3 regions of the Streptomyces sp. NBC_01233 genome follow, and region 2 is predicted to be linked to each of the others. Evidence: riboswitches for the same ligand, from Rfam matches in the RefSeq annotation. Region 2 holds a riboswitch; each other region holds the start of a gene.
The links. A riboswitch is a leader RNA that binds a small molecule or an ion and turns the genes downstream of it on or off. The one in region 2 is predicted to bind cyclic di-AMP.
Positions count from the first base shown of each region.

Region 1 (3,920 bases), 3.1 Mb from region 2:
GACGCGCACGCCGACCACCCGGGCATCCGGGTCTCCCTGGAGGTCCCGGCCTCCCGGCTGGCCAAGGCGCTGAGCCTGCTCGCCGAGGCGCTCCGCGCCCCCGCCTTCGCCGACGCCGAGGTGGACCGCCTGGTGCGCAACCGGCTCGACGAGATCCCGCACGAGCTGGCCAACCCCCAGCGCCGCGCCGCCAAGCAGCTCTCCAAGGAGCTGTTCGCCGCCTCCCTGCGGATGTCCCGGCCGCGCCAGGGCACCGAGGAGACCGTCGCCCGGATCGACTCCGCCGCCGTACGTGCCTTCTACGAGGCCCACGTACGCCCCGCCACCGCCACCGCGGTGGTCGTCGGCGACCTGACCGGCATCGACCTGGACGCCGTGCTGGCGGACACCCTGGGCGCGTGGACGGGCAACACCGCCGCGGCCCTTCTGGTGCCGCCGGTGACCGCGGACGACACCGGCCGCGTGGTCATCGTGGACCGGCCCGGCGCGGTCCAGACGCAGCTGCTGATCGGCCGGATCGGGCCGGACCGCCACGACCAGGTCTGGGCGGCCCAGGTGCTGGGCACGTACTGCCTGGGCGGCACCCTCACCTCCCGCCTGGACAAGGTGCTGCGCGAGGAGAAGGGGTACACCTACGGCGTACGCGCCTTCGGCCAGGTGCTGCGCTCCACCGCCGACGGCAAGGGCGCTTCGATGCTCGCCATCAGCGGCTCGGTGGACACCCCGAACACGGGACCGGCGCTGGAGGACCTCTGGAAGGTGCTGCGCACCCTCGCGGAGGGCGGTCTGACCGACGCCGAACGCGACGTGGCCGTACAGAACTTGGTGGGCGTGGCCCCGCTGAAGTTCGAGACGGCGGCCTCGGTCGCCGGCACCCTCGCCGACCAGGTCGAGCAGGAGCTGCCGGACGACTACCAGGCGCAGTTGTACGCGCGGCTCGCCGAAACCGGCACTGTGGAGGCGACCACGGCGGTCGTGAAGGCCTTCCCGGCGGACCGCCTGGTCACGGTCCTGGTGGGCGACGCGGCAGTGATCGAGGAGCCGGTGCGCGCCCTCGGGATCGGTGACGTCACGGTCGTCACCAACTGATCTGTCGGTGACGGCCGGCTGACGGTCGACCGACGGATCGCGCAGGGGCTCTGGCGGGCACATCCGCCGGAGCCCCTTTTGTCCGTTTGGTGGCTAGGTTGCTTGTATGCGGTGTGGCGTACGCAACAAAAAGGCGCGTCTGTTTGGCGATTGACTGATGATCCGCCTAGCGTCGTCCGTGCTGTCCGTCAGTTGTGCCCGCCGCACCCGCGGCACCGGACAGCGATCGCCGAGTCCCCGTCAGGCGCGAGCCTGGGGAGCCGGGGACCCACATGAGTCCCTGGGGTGAATCGGACCCCCTCGCAAGAGGAGGCCCGTAGGAGACCTTCCTGCTCCGAACCCGTCAGCTAACCCGGTAGGCGAGAAGGAAGGAAAGGATCAAACCCTTCATGGCGTTTGGCAGTCGTCCCGCTGGTACCGGTAAGCACCGTGGCTCCAGCCGTCTGAGCAAGAAGACCGCCGGTTACGCCGGTATCGCCGCGATCGCCACCACGGGTGTCGTCGGCTCCCTCGCCGCCCCGGCCTTCGCCGCGGACAACCACAGCAGCACCGCCCCGGAGAACGGGCTGGGTGCCGTGGTCGTCGCCGAGGACCTCGCGGGTGACATCGCCGACCAGGCCGAGTCCCAGCACCGCGCCGCCGAGCACGCCGCCGCCAAGGCGCAGGCGGAGGCGGACGCCAAGCAGAAGGCCGCCGAGTCCAAGCGCCTCGCCGAGGCCAAGGCGAAGGCCGAGCGCGACGCCGCCGAGCGTGCGGCCCGCGAGGAGGAGCGCAAGCGCCTCAACACCTTCGTCGCCCCGGTCGACGGCTCGTACGTCAGCACGCAGTACCACGCGGGCGGCGGCATGTGGTCCTCCGGCAGCCACACCGGCATCGACTTCCACGCCGCCTCCGGCACGTCGGTCCACGCGGTGGGCTCCGGCACCGTCGTCGAGGCCGGCTGGGGCGGCGCGTACGGCAACAACGTCGTCATCAAGCACAACGACGGTACGTACACCCAGTACGGGCACATGACCTCGCTGAACGTCTCCGTCGGCGAGCAGGTCACCCCGGGCCAGCAGATCGGCCTGTCGGGCTCCACCGGCAACTCCAGCGGCCCGCACCTGCACTTCGAGGCCCGCACGGGCTCGCAGTACGGCTCGGACATCGACCCGATCGCGTACCTGCGCTCGCACGGCGTCAGCCTCTGACTCCGCCCCGCACCGCTTCACCGAAGGCCCCGGCTCCCCGAGTCGGGGCCTTCGTGTTGCGTCTTTGTGCAAATGTTTCGGATTTCCGACCGCTCTCGGAAATTATCGTGTGTTGCAATAGAGTCGCAGCACGCGCACGTGCGTGCAATGAGGCTGGCAGTCGGAAATAGGCGGAGGTTCGGTCTTGCGTATTCCTGCGCACGCGGTATGCACAGCAATCCGCGACGACATCGTCTCCGGGGTGTTCGAGCCGGGCGGCCGGCTGACCGAGGAGGTGCTGGCCCGCCGGTACGGAGTCTCGCGCGTCCCGGTCCGCGAGGCTCTGCGGACCCTGGAGTCCGAGGGCTTCGTGACCACGCGGCGCCATGCGGGGGCCTGTGTGGCGGAGCCGACCGAACAGGAGGCCGCGGACCTCCTGGAGGTGCGGATGCTCCTGGAGCCGCTGGCGGCCGCCAGGGCCGCCCGGCGGCGCACCGAGGCGCACCTCAAGGTGCTCCGCGGGCTGGTCAGGCTGGGGCAGGAGCGGGCCAGGCGGGGGCAGGGGGAGGATCTGCGGTCCCTGGGCGGCTGGTTCCACGAGACGCTCGCGCAGGCCTCCGGCAGCCCCGGGCTGATCGCGCTGCTCACGCAGATGCGGCACAAGGTGGCGTGGATGTACGTGGTGGAGGCGCCGGTGCGGCCCGCGGAGTCCTGGGCGGAGCACGGCGCGATCGTCGACGCGGTGGCCCGCGGGGACGCGGAGCGGGCGCGGGCGCTGACCGTGGTCCACGCCGACCGGGCTGCGGGGGCGCACCGGTTGCGGCTCCGTCCGGCGGTGAGCACTTCGCAACCTGCCGTAAACATGTCGAGCGGCCGGCATTAACAGGAGCCGTATACAAAGGTGGCGTCGGGCACTGCTGCCGGAATTCGCAGCCCGCGTGAATTCGCGGCGCGGGTGGCGCGGGCGGATCGTGGCCGGAATTGATTTCCGGCCTGCCGAATTTCTTGTGGAGCTGAATTCCGGGGCAGCCCGCCGTGCGCGGAACACCGGTTTCCCGCCGATCCGGCGCCCGGTGGGGCGCCTCGGCTTCGGCGGGCGCCGCCGCCCGCGGGCTCCGATGCGGAAAACGGCGAAGCCGCGGCCCCCTGATGATCGGGGGCCGCGGCTTCGGCTCGGTACCGCGTGGGTCGAACCCGAAGGGTCAGACGGTCTCGGGGAGCTCCTCGAGACCCTCGGCGACCAGCTTCGCGAGGCGGTCCAGTGCGGCTTCCGCACCCTCGGCCTCGGAGGCGAGGACGATCTCCTCGCCGCCCTGGGCGCCCAGGCCGAGGACCGCCAGCATGGAGGCGGCGTTGACGGGGTCGCCGCCGGACTTCGCGATGGTCACCGGGACGCCGGAAGCGGTCGTCGCACGGACGAAGATCGAGGCGGGACGAGCGTGCAGGCCCTCGGCCCACCCGACGTTGACGCGGCGCTCTGCCATGGTGATGCCCTTCAGGTTCTTACGGTTGTCTAGACCAGTCTCTCACGACGCTCGGAATGCTCCGACCGGCCTTCGGTCCGAATCTGCCGCCGTTCGACCTTCCCCAGCTTGCACCGTTTGTCCCGGTTTGCCTTATGCGCCGCGCAGGGGCTGTCCGGCCCCTCCCGGCCTTAAGGTG
Region 1 is NZ_CP108514.1:6,903,942-6,907,861, forward strand. It holds gene OG332_RS32820 (M16 family metallopeptidase) at 1-1,089, shown strand, start outside; cyclic di-AMP (ydaO/yuaA leader) riboswitch at 1,307-1,465, shown strand; gene OG332_RS32825 (M23 family metallopeptidase) at 1,479-2,279, shown strand; gene OG332_RS32830 (GntR family transcriptional regulator) at 2,464-3,141, shown strand; gene OG332_RS32835 (HPr family phosphocarrier protein) at 3,461-3,742, opposite strand.
Region 1: another riboswitch for cyclic di-AMP. It lies ahead of OG332_RS32825 (M23 family metallopeptidase); the one in region 2 lies ahead of OG332_RS17615 (transglycosylase family protein).

Region 2 (3,920 bases):
GCTGACCCTCGGCGGGCAGCGGATCGAGGCCGGGGACCCGGTCCTGGTCGTCCTCGCGGCCGCCGACCGCGACCCCGAGCGCTTCGCGGAACCGGATACGCTCGACCTCTCCCGGACCGACAACCAGCACCTCGGGTACGGGCACGGCATCCACTACTGCCTGGGCGCTCCGCTCGCGCGACTCGAAGGACAGACGGCACTCGCGACCCTGCTGACGCGTCTGCCCGATCTGGAACTCGCTGTTCCGCCCCAAGACCTGCGCTGGCGCGGGGGGTTGATCATGCGAGGGCTACGTACTCTTCCCGTTCGGTTCACGGATCAAAACACTTGCACGGCTTCTGATGAAAAGTCAGATCCCGCTTGAACTTGTGACAATCGTTCCGGGGCCGCTAGGTTCTGCCGTTGCCCCGCTGTTATGCGAAAGGTGCACCCTCATGCGTTCCGGGAACGGCCGCCACAGACGCCCCCGCCAGGTCCCCGCGCTGGTAGTCACAGCCGGAGTCACTGGCTCCGCGCTGGCTCTGCCGCTGCTAGCCGCCACCAATGCCACCGCTGCCGACACCGCGACCTGGGACAAGGTCGCCGAGTGCGAGAGCGGCGGCTCCTGGAGTGCCAACTCCGGCAGCGGCGCGTACGGCGGGCTGCAGTTCACACAGGAGGAGTGGAAGGACGCCGGCGGACTCGACTTCGCCGAGCGGGCCGACCTCGCGAGCCGGTCCCAGCAGATCGCCGTGGGCGAGCGGGTGCTGGCCTCTCGGGGGCCGCAGGCGTGGCCGCTGTGCGCCACCTCGGCCGGTCTGGAGCAGCAGGGCCCCGCCGCCAAGGTGGACCCCGGTCTGCCCGGCACCTCCGGCCCGATCGCCCCCTCGCCGTCCCGCCCGGACGACGCCGTGCCGTCCACCACCGGCGGCGAGCCGGCCAAGGACTTCGGCGCCCCGACCCACGCGGCGCCCAGCCCGACCGGCAGCCCCTTCCTGATCCCCGACGCGCCGTCCGTCGGACTGCCCGTCATGCCGGCGCCGGACGTCCCGACGACGCCTCCCGTCGACCCGTCCCAGCCGGTGCTCCCGGGCACCCCGGGCACCACGCCGCTGCCGCCCGTCGACCCGACGGCTCCGACCCTCCCGGTGGACCCCTCGTCGCCCACGACCCCGCCCGCCACCCCGGGGGCGACCCCGGCCGACCCGGCCGCCCCGGGTGCGACTCCGGGTGAAGGCGTCGGCAAGCACCGCGGCGCGCCCGCGGCCGAGGCCCCCGTCCCGTCTGACGCCGCGTCGAAGCCCACGTACACGGTGCAGGAGGGCGACAACCTGGCGACCATCGCGGTTGCCAAGGGAGTCAAGGGGGGCTGGAGCGGGCTCTACGAGGCCAACGAGCAGGTCATCGGCGAGGACGCCAACCTGATCAAGCCCGGACAGAACCTGGATCTAACCACGTAATAAGGACACTTCAGGCACCCGGAAAGAGCTGATTGTCGGTTATCTGTAAGTGAGACATGTGTCTCTTCCGGTCAACTGGCGTGTCCCACCCCGGGGCTTCCGCAAACCCCGCCCTCACCTGCGCAAACACCCCTGCGGGGCGCGCAAGTAGGGGCCCCCTCTCCCCGATGTTCCTCGTTGAACATCGGGGAGAGACCTGTCTACCTTCTGAATCGCCCGCCACCGCGGGCTCCTTCGACCGCATCGCCGAATCCTGCCGGCGGACGGGGGGAACAGTCGTCGCGTCAAGCGCCGAAGGCAGGAGCGGGGGAACCAAGGTAGGTGCCGGGAGCGGCCGTTGAGAGACGGTCACGCCACCGGCTAGGGGTTAAGACGTGCGCTAGGTCGCACGGCCGGGCAACTCACTCGCCCGAACCCGACAGCTCACCTCGCAGGCGTCGGTGAGGAGAAACTCCATGCTGCTTTCCGGCAAGGGCAAGCACCGTCGCGGTTCCAAGGCCGTCCGCATCGTCACGCTCGCCGGTGTCGCCGGTGTGGCCGTCGCCGCCCCCCTGATGGCCGCGGGCACCGCCAGCGCCGCCACCGCGTCCGAGTGGGACAAGGTCGCGCAGTGCGAGTCCGGTGGCAACTGGTCCATCAACACGGGCAACGGCTACTACGGCGGACTGCAGTTCTCGTCCGGCACGTGGGCCGCGTACGGCGGCAAGTCGTACGCCGTGCAGGCCAACCAGGCCTCCAAGTCCCAGCAGATAGCCGTCGCCGAGAAGGTCCTCAAGGGCCAGGGCAAGGGCGCCTGGCCGAGCTGCGGCAAGGGTCTGTCGAACTCCTCCTACACCGGTGGCGGCACGGAGGGCTCGACGCAGAACAAGCCGAAGGCCGACTCGAAGAAGACCGAGCAGAAGGTCGCCCCCAAGGCCGCGCCGAAGAAGGAGACCAAGCGCTCCGAGGCCCCGACCACCCGCTCCGAGCGCCCCGCCGTCCCCGAGGCCCCGAAGACCGGCAACGGCTCGTACGAGGTCAAGCCCGGCGACACCCTGGGCACCATCGCCGAGGCCAATGGCGTCAAGGGCGGCTGGGAGAAGCTCTTCGAGCTGAACAAGGACATCGTCTCGGACGCCGACCTCATCTTCCCGGGTCAGAAGCTGAAGCTCAGCTGAACACTGCGGCAATAGCCGCAGGAGCGTGCGCAACGCACAGCATCACCCCCGCCCGGCGCGTCTGCCCCCACGCGCCGGGCGGCGGTGTGTGTGCCGGATGACGGGCGAAATCGCGAGACCTATGTCCCGGAAGAGGGGTATTCGGTCCCTTTTTCGTCCCAGGGGTCGGGCGGTCGGGCGGTCGAGTGCTCCGGGCCGGTTAGGCTCTAAGCGGCAAGGCCGTCCCACGGCCTGACACGCCACCGCACACCCAGCGTCACATCCCAGAAGGAGATGCTCGTGCCGTCCATCGACGTCGTCGTAGCCCGGGAAATCCTGGACTCCCGAGGCAACCCCACGGTCGAGGTCGAGGTGGGCCTCGACGATGGCAGCACCGGCCGTGCTGCAGTTCCGTCCGGCGCCTCCACCGGTGCATTCGAGGCCATCGAGCTCCGTGACGGTGACCCCAACCGTTACTTCGGCAAGGGTGTCGAGAAGGCCGTCCTCGCCGTCATCGAGCAGATCGGCCCGGAGCTCGTCGGCTACGACGCCACCGAGCAGCGCCTGATCGACCAGGCCATGTTCGACCTGGATGCCACCGACAACAAGGGCTCGCTCGGCGCCAACGCCATCCTCGGCGTCTCCCTCGCCGTCGCGCACGCCGCGTCCGAGGCCTCGGACCTTCCGCTCTTCCGCTACCTCGGCGGTCCGAACGCGCACCTGCTGCCCGTTCCGATGATGAACATCCTCAACGGTGGGTCGCACGCCGACTCCAACGTGGACATCCAGGAGTTCATGATCGCCCCCATCGGCGCGGAGTCCTTCTCCGAGGCGCTGCGTTGGGGTGCCGAGGTCTACCACACCCTCAAGAAGGTCCTGCACACCAAGGGCCTCTCCACCGGCCTGGGCGACGAGGGCGGCTTCGCGCCGAACCTGGAGTCCAACCGCGCCGCGCTCGACCTCATCGTCGAGGCCATCAAGCAGGCCGGCTACACCCCGGGCAAGGACATCGCGCTCGCGCTCGACGTCGCCGCGTCCGAGTTCTACAAGGACGGCAAGTACGAGTTCGAGGGCCAGTCCCGCTCGGCCGCCGAGATGGCCGAGTACTACGAGGAGCTCGTCTCCGCGTACCCGATGGTCTCCATCGAGGACCCGCTGTACGAGGACGACTGGGCCGGCTGGAAGACCCTCACCGACAAGCTGGGCTCCAAGGTCCAGATCGTCGGCGACGACCTCTTCGTCACCAACCCCGAGCGTCTGGCCCGCGGTATCGAGGAGGGCTCCGCGAACGCCCTGCTCGTCAAGGTGAACCAGATCGGTTCGCTGACCGAGACCCTGGACGCCG
Region 2 is NZ_CP108514.1:3,772,486-3,776,405, reverse strand. It holds gene OG332_RS17625 (cytochrome P450 family protein) at 1-364, shown strand, start outside; gene OG332_RS17620 (transglycosylase family protein) at 435-1,439, shown strand; cyclic di-AMP (ydaO/yuaA leader) riboswitch at 1,719-1,891, shown strand; gene OG332_RS17615 (transglycosylase family protein) at 1,895-2,596, shown strand; gene eno (phosphopyruvate hydratase) at 2,870-3,920, shown strand, end outside.

Region 3 (3,920 bases), 2.5 Mb from region 2:
ACTGCGACCACGCCTTCCACGGCCTGACCACGGGCTCGTTGTCGGTGAACGGGGAGGGCGGGTTCCGCGACGGCTTCGCCCCCCTCCTCCCCGACACGAAGATCGCCCTGGGGGACCTGGGCGCCCTGGAGCAGGAGCTCCGCAAGGGCGACGTCGCCGCCTTCGTCGTGGAGCCGATCCAGGGCAAGGGGGTCCTCGAGACCCCGCCGGGATTCCTGCTCGCCGCGCAGGAACTGCTGCACCGGCACAAGGCGCTGCTGATCGCGGACGAGGTGCAGACGGGCCTCGGACGTACCGGGGACTTCTACGCGTACCAGCACGAGCCGGGCGTGGAACCGGACCTGGTGTGCGTGGCCAAGGCGCTGTCGGGCGGCTACGTGCCGGTCGGCGCGACCCTGGGCAAGGACTGGATCTTCAAGAAGGTCTACTCGTCCATGGACCGGGTGCTCGTGCACTCCGCGAGCTTCGGGTCCAACGCGCAGGCGATGGCGGCCGGGCTGGCGGTGCTGTCGGTCATGGAGGACGAGGAGCTCGTCGCGCACGCCCGGGCCACGGGTGACCTGCTGCGCGGGCGGCTCGCGGCCATGGTGGACGAGTACGAGCTGCTGCACGAGGTGCGGGGGCGCGGGCTGATGATCGGCATCGAGTTCGGCCGGCCTTCCTCGCTGGGCCTGCGCAGCCGGTGGACGATGCTGCAGGCGGCCCGCAAGGGGCTCTTCGCCCAGATGGTTGTGGTGCCGTTGCTCCAGAAGCACCGGATCCTCACCCAGGTCTCCGGGGACCACCTGGAGGTCATCAAGCTCATTCCGCCGCTGGTCGTGGACGAGCGGGACGTCGACCGGTTCGTCGGCGCCTTCCGCGCGGTCATGGACGAGGCGCACGGCGGGTCCGGGCTGATGTGGGACTTCGGCAGGACGCTGGTGAAGCAGGCCGTCGCCCAGCGCTGACGGCCCGCTCCGGGCGGTCTATTCCAGCAGCCGGTCACGCAGCCGGCCGAGGGTCTCGGGGATCAGCCCGAGGCCCTCCGCCAGGTAGGGGTCCACCCCGCCCCAGGTCTCGTCGATGGTCTCGAACGCGGCGACCAGGTACTCGGCGCGGGCGTCGAAGAGCGGCGCGAGCAGCTCCATCACCTCGGGGGAGCGGGCCTCGTCGGACGCGCCGCTGCGGCGCACCCGGTAGCGGCGGTGCGGGGCGTTCGACTCCAGGTAGTCCGCCACGATCGCCTCGCGCTCGACGCCCAGCGCGAGCAGGGTCACGGCGATCGAGAGGCCGGCCCGGTCCTTGCCGGCCGCGCAGTGCAGGAGGGCGGGGACGCTGTCCTCGGCGAGCGCGTGCACGACCCGGCTGTGCTCGGCGGTGCGCTGCTCGATGATCCTGCGGTACGAGTTCGTCATCCGGGCCGCGGCCTTGCCGTCGCCCAGGATCGCGCGCAGCTGGTCGAGGTCGCCGTCGCGCACCAGCCGCCAGAACTCCCGGCCGTCGGCCGGATCCGAGAGCGGGATGTTCACGTTCCGTACGCCGGGCAGTTCCACGTCCGGCCCCTCCAGCGCGTGGTCGGCGCCGTTGCGGAAGTCGAAGACGGTGTGGAGGCCGAGCGAGGCGAGGAACTCTGCATCGGTTTCGGTGGCATGTGCGAGATGTCCGCTTCGGAAGAGTCGTCCTGCTCTGACCCTTCGTCCATCAGAAGTCGGCAATCCGCCCACATCACGGAAATTGCGCACTCCGGTCAGCCCCGGCTCCTGTATCTGCTGGGTCACGGGAACTCCTCCGCTTCATGATGGGACGTCTGTCCGAATTGAACTGTTTGGCGCCAACTTGCCATATCCGGAGGCGAGATCGGGCACGTCCCCGTGAGCCAGATCATACGGTGACGGTGAGTGCCTGATCACGAATGCCGAATGGCCTCGTCGGAGCGGTTGTTGACGGCGGGTAATGGACGGAGGGTGACCGGAATTCCGCCGATTCCTCATCCCTGTGATTCCGTCAGGAAATTCGTGGCTTGTTCCCTGCTGGCGCAAGGGATTACGTTCGCGATCGATCCGGGTGGATCGCCGAATCCTGCCGCCGCCCGGAAACCGCACTCGACCATTCGTGCGGCAGGAGCGGGGGAACCAGGTAAGCCGCTGTTCCGGAGATCTTTTCGCCGGAACGGCTCGGGGTGAAGACGTGCATGCGCCGTTCATGTACGGCCGGACATCTCCAGTCCGAACCCGACAGCTCACCTCGCAGGCGCCGGAGAGGAATTCGCCATGCCTGCAAAGGGTAAGCACCGCCGTCCCAAGTCCCTTTCGATATCGCGCGGTCTCGCCGTCGCAGGCACCGGTGGCGCGGCCCTCGCCTTGCCGCTGATCGGCGCGGCCGGCGCCCACGCGGCCGGCGTCCCGGCCGCGGCGACCGCGGTGGCCCCCGCCGTGGCCCCGCAGCTCCCCGCTCCGCTGCAGGCCGCGCCCGCCGCCGTGCAGACCGCGCCGAGCGTCTACACGGTCGTGCCGGGCGACTACCTCTCCAAGATCGCCGCCGAGCGCCACCTGTCCGGCGGCTGGGAGCAGCTGTACGCCGACAACCGCGAGGCGGTCGGCACCAACCCGTCGCTGATCCACCCCGGCCTGAAGCTGAACCTCGGTGGTGCGGCCGAGGCGGCTCCGGTGGAATCCGCCCCCGAGGCCGAGGCCGCTCCGGAGTCCGCCCCCGAGGCGGCTCCGAAGGCAGCCCCGAAGGCAGCCCCGAAGGCAGCCCCGAAGGCGGCCCCGAAGCCGGCCGCGAAGCCGGCCGCGAAGGCCCCGGCGCAGCAGGACTCCGCCGCCGAGGCTCCCGCCGGGCAGCAGTCGGCCTCCGGCTTCGTCGCCCCGCTCGGCGGCGGCATCTCCACCCAGTACAAGGTCGCGGGCAGCATGTGGTCCTCCGGTTACCACACCGGCGTCGACTTCATCGCGAGCTCCGGTACCACCGTCAGGGCCGTCGGTGCGGGCACCGTGGTCTCCGCCGGCTGGGGCGGCGCGTACGGCAACGAGGTCGTCATCCGGCACGCGGACGGCAGGTACTCCCAGTACGCCCACCTGTCCCAGCTGTCCGTCTCCTCCGGCCAGAGCGTCACCGCCGGCCAGACCCTCGGCCTCTCCGGCTCCACGGGCAACTCCACCGGCCCGCACCTCCACTTCGAGATCCGCACCGGCCCCTCGTACGGCTCCGACATCGACCCGCTGGCCTACCTCCGCTCCAAGGGCGTCAGCATCTGACGGCACCCGCCGCCGGAGTACGGACACGCGTGAGGCCGGGACCCGAGGGGGGTCCCGGCCTCACGTGTACTTATTCCTTATCCCCCACGTGGTAGAGATCACGGTCCGTCAACCCCTCATTACGTTGGCGTAGGTTGGTTACGGGAGTGAAGGATGGTGTCCCGTGGCAGCGACGACGACGAAACTCAAGACCATCGGCTCGTACGCGGCGATCGGGGACAGCTTCACCGAAGGCGTGGGGGACCCGGGACCCGGGGATTCGTATCTCGGCTGGGCGGACCGGCTCGCCGTACTCCTGGCCGATCAGCGCGACGAGCACGACTTCCGTTATGCGAATCTGGCGGTGCGCGGAAAGCTCCTCGACCAGATCGTGGCCGACCAGCTTCCGAGGGCCAAGGCCCTCGCACCGGACCTGGTCAGCTTCTGCGCGGGCGGCAACGACATCATCCGGCCCGGCAGCGACCCGGACGACGTGGCCGAGCGGTTCGAGGCGGCCGTGGCCGACCTCTCCGGCGCGGTCGGCCAGGTCATGATCACGACCGGCTTCGACACCCGGGGCGTGCCGGTCCTCAAGCACCTCCGGGGCAAGGTGGCGACCTACAGCGCGCACGTGCGCGCCATCGCCGACCGCTACGACTGCCCGGTGCTCGACCTCTGGTCGCTGAAGTCCGTACAGGACCGGCG
Region 3 is NZ_CP108514.1:1,235,240-1,239,159, reverse strand. It holds gene OG332_RS06100 (aspartate aminotransferase family protein) at 1-947, shown strand, start outside; gene OG332_RS06095 (tyrosine-protein phosphatase) at 966-1,757, opposite strand; cyclic di-AMP (ydaO/yuaA leader) riboswitch at 2,073-2,247, shown strand; gene OG332_RS06090 (LysM peptidoglycan-binding domain-containing M23 family metallopeptidase) at 2,250-3,236, shown strand; gene OG332_RS06085 (SGNH/GDSL hydrolase family protein) at 3,400-3,920, shown strand, end outside.
Region 3: another riboswitch for cyclic di-AMP. It lies ahead of OG332_RS06090 (LysM peptidoglycan-binding domain-containing M23 family metallopeptidase); the one in region 2 lies ahead of OG332_RS17615 (transglycosylase family protein).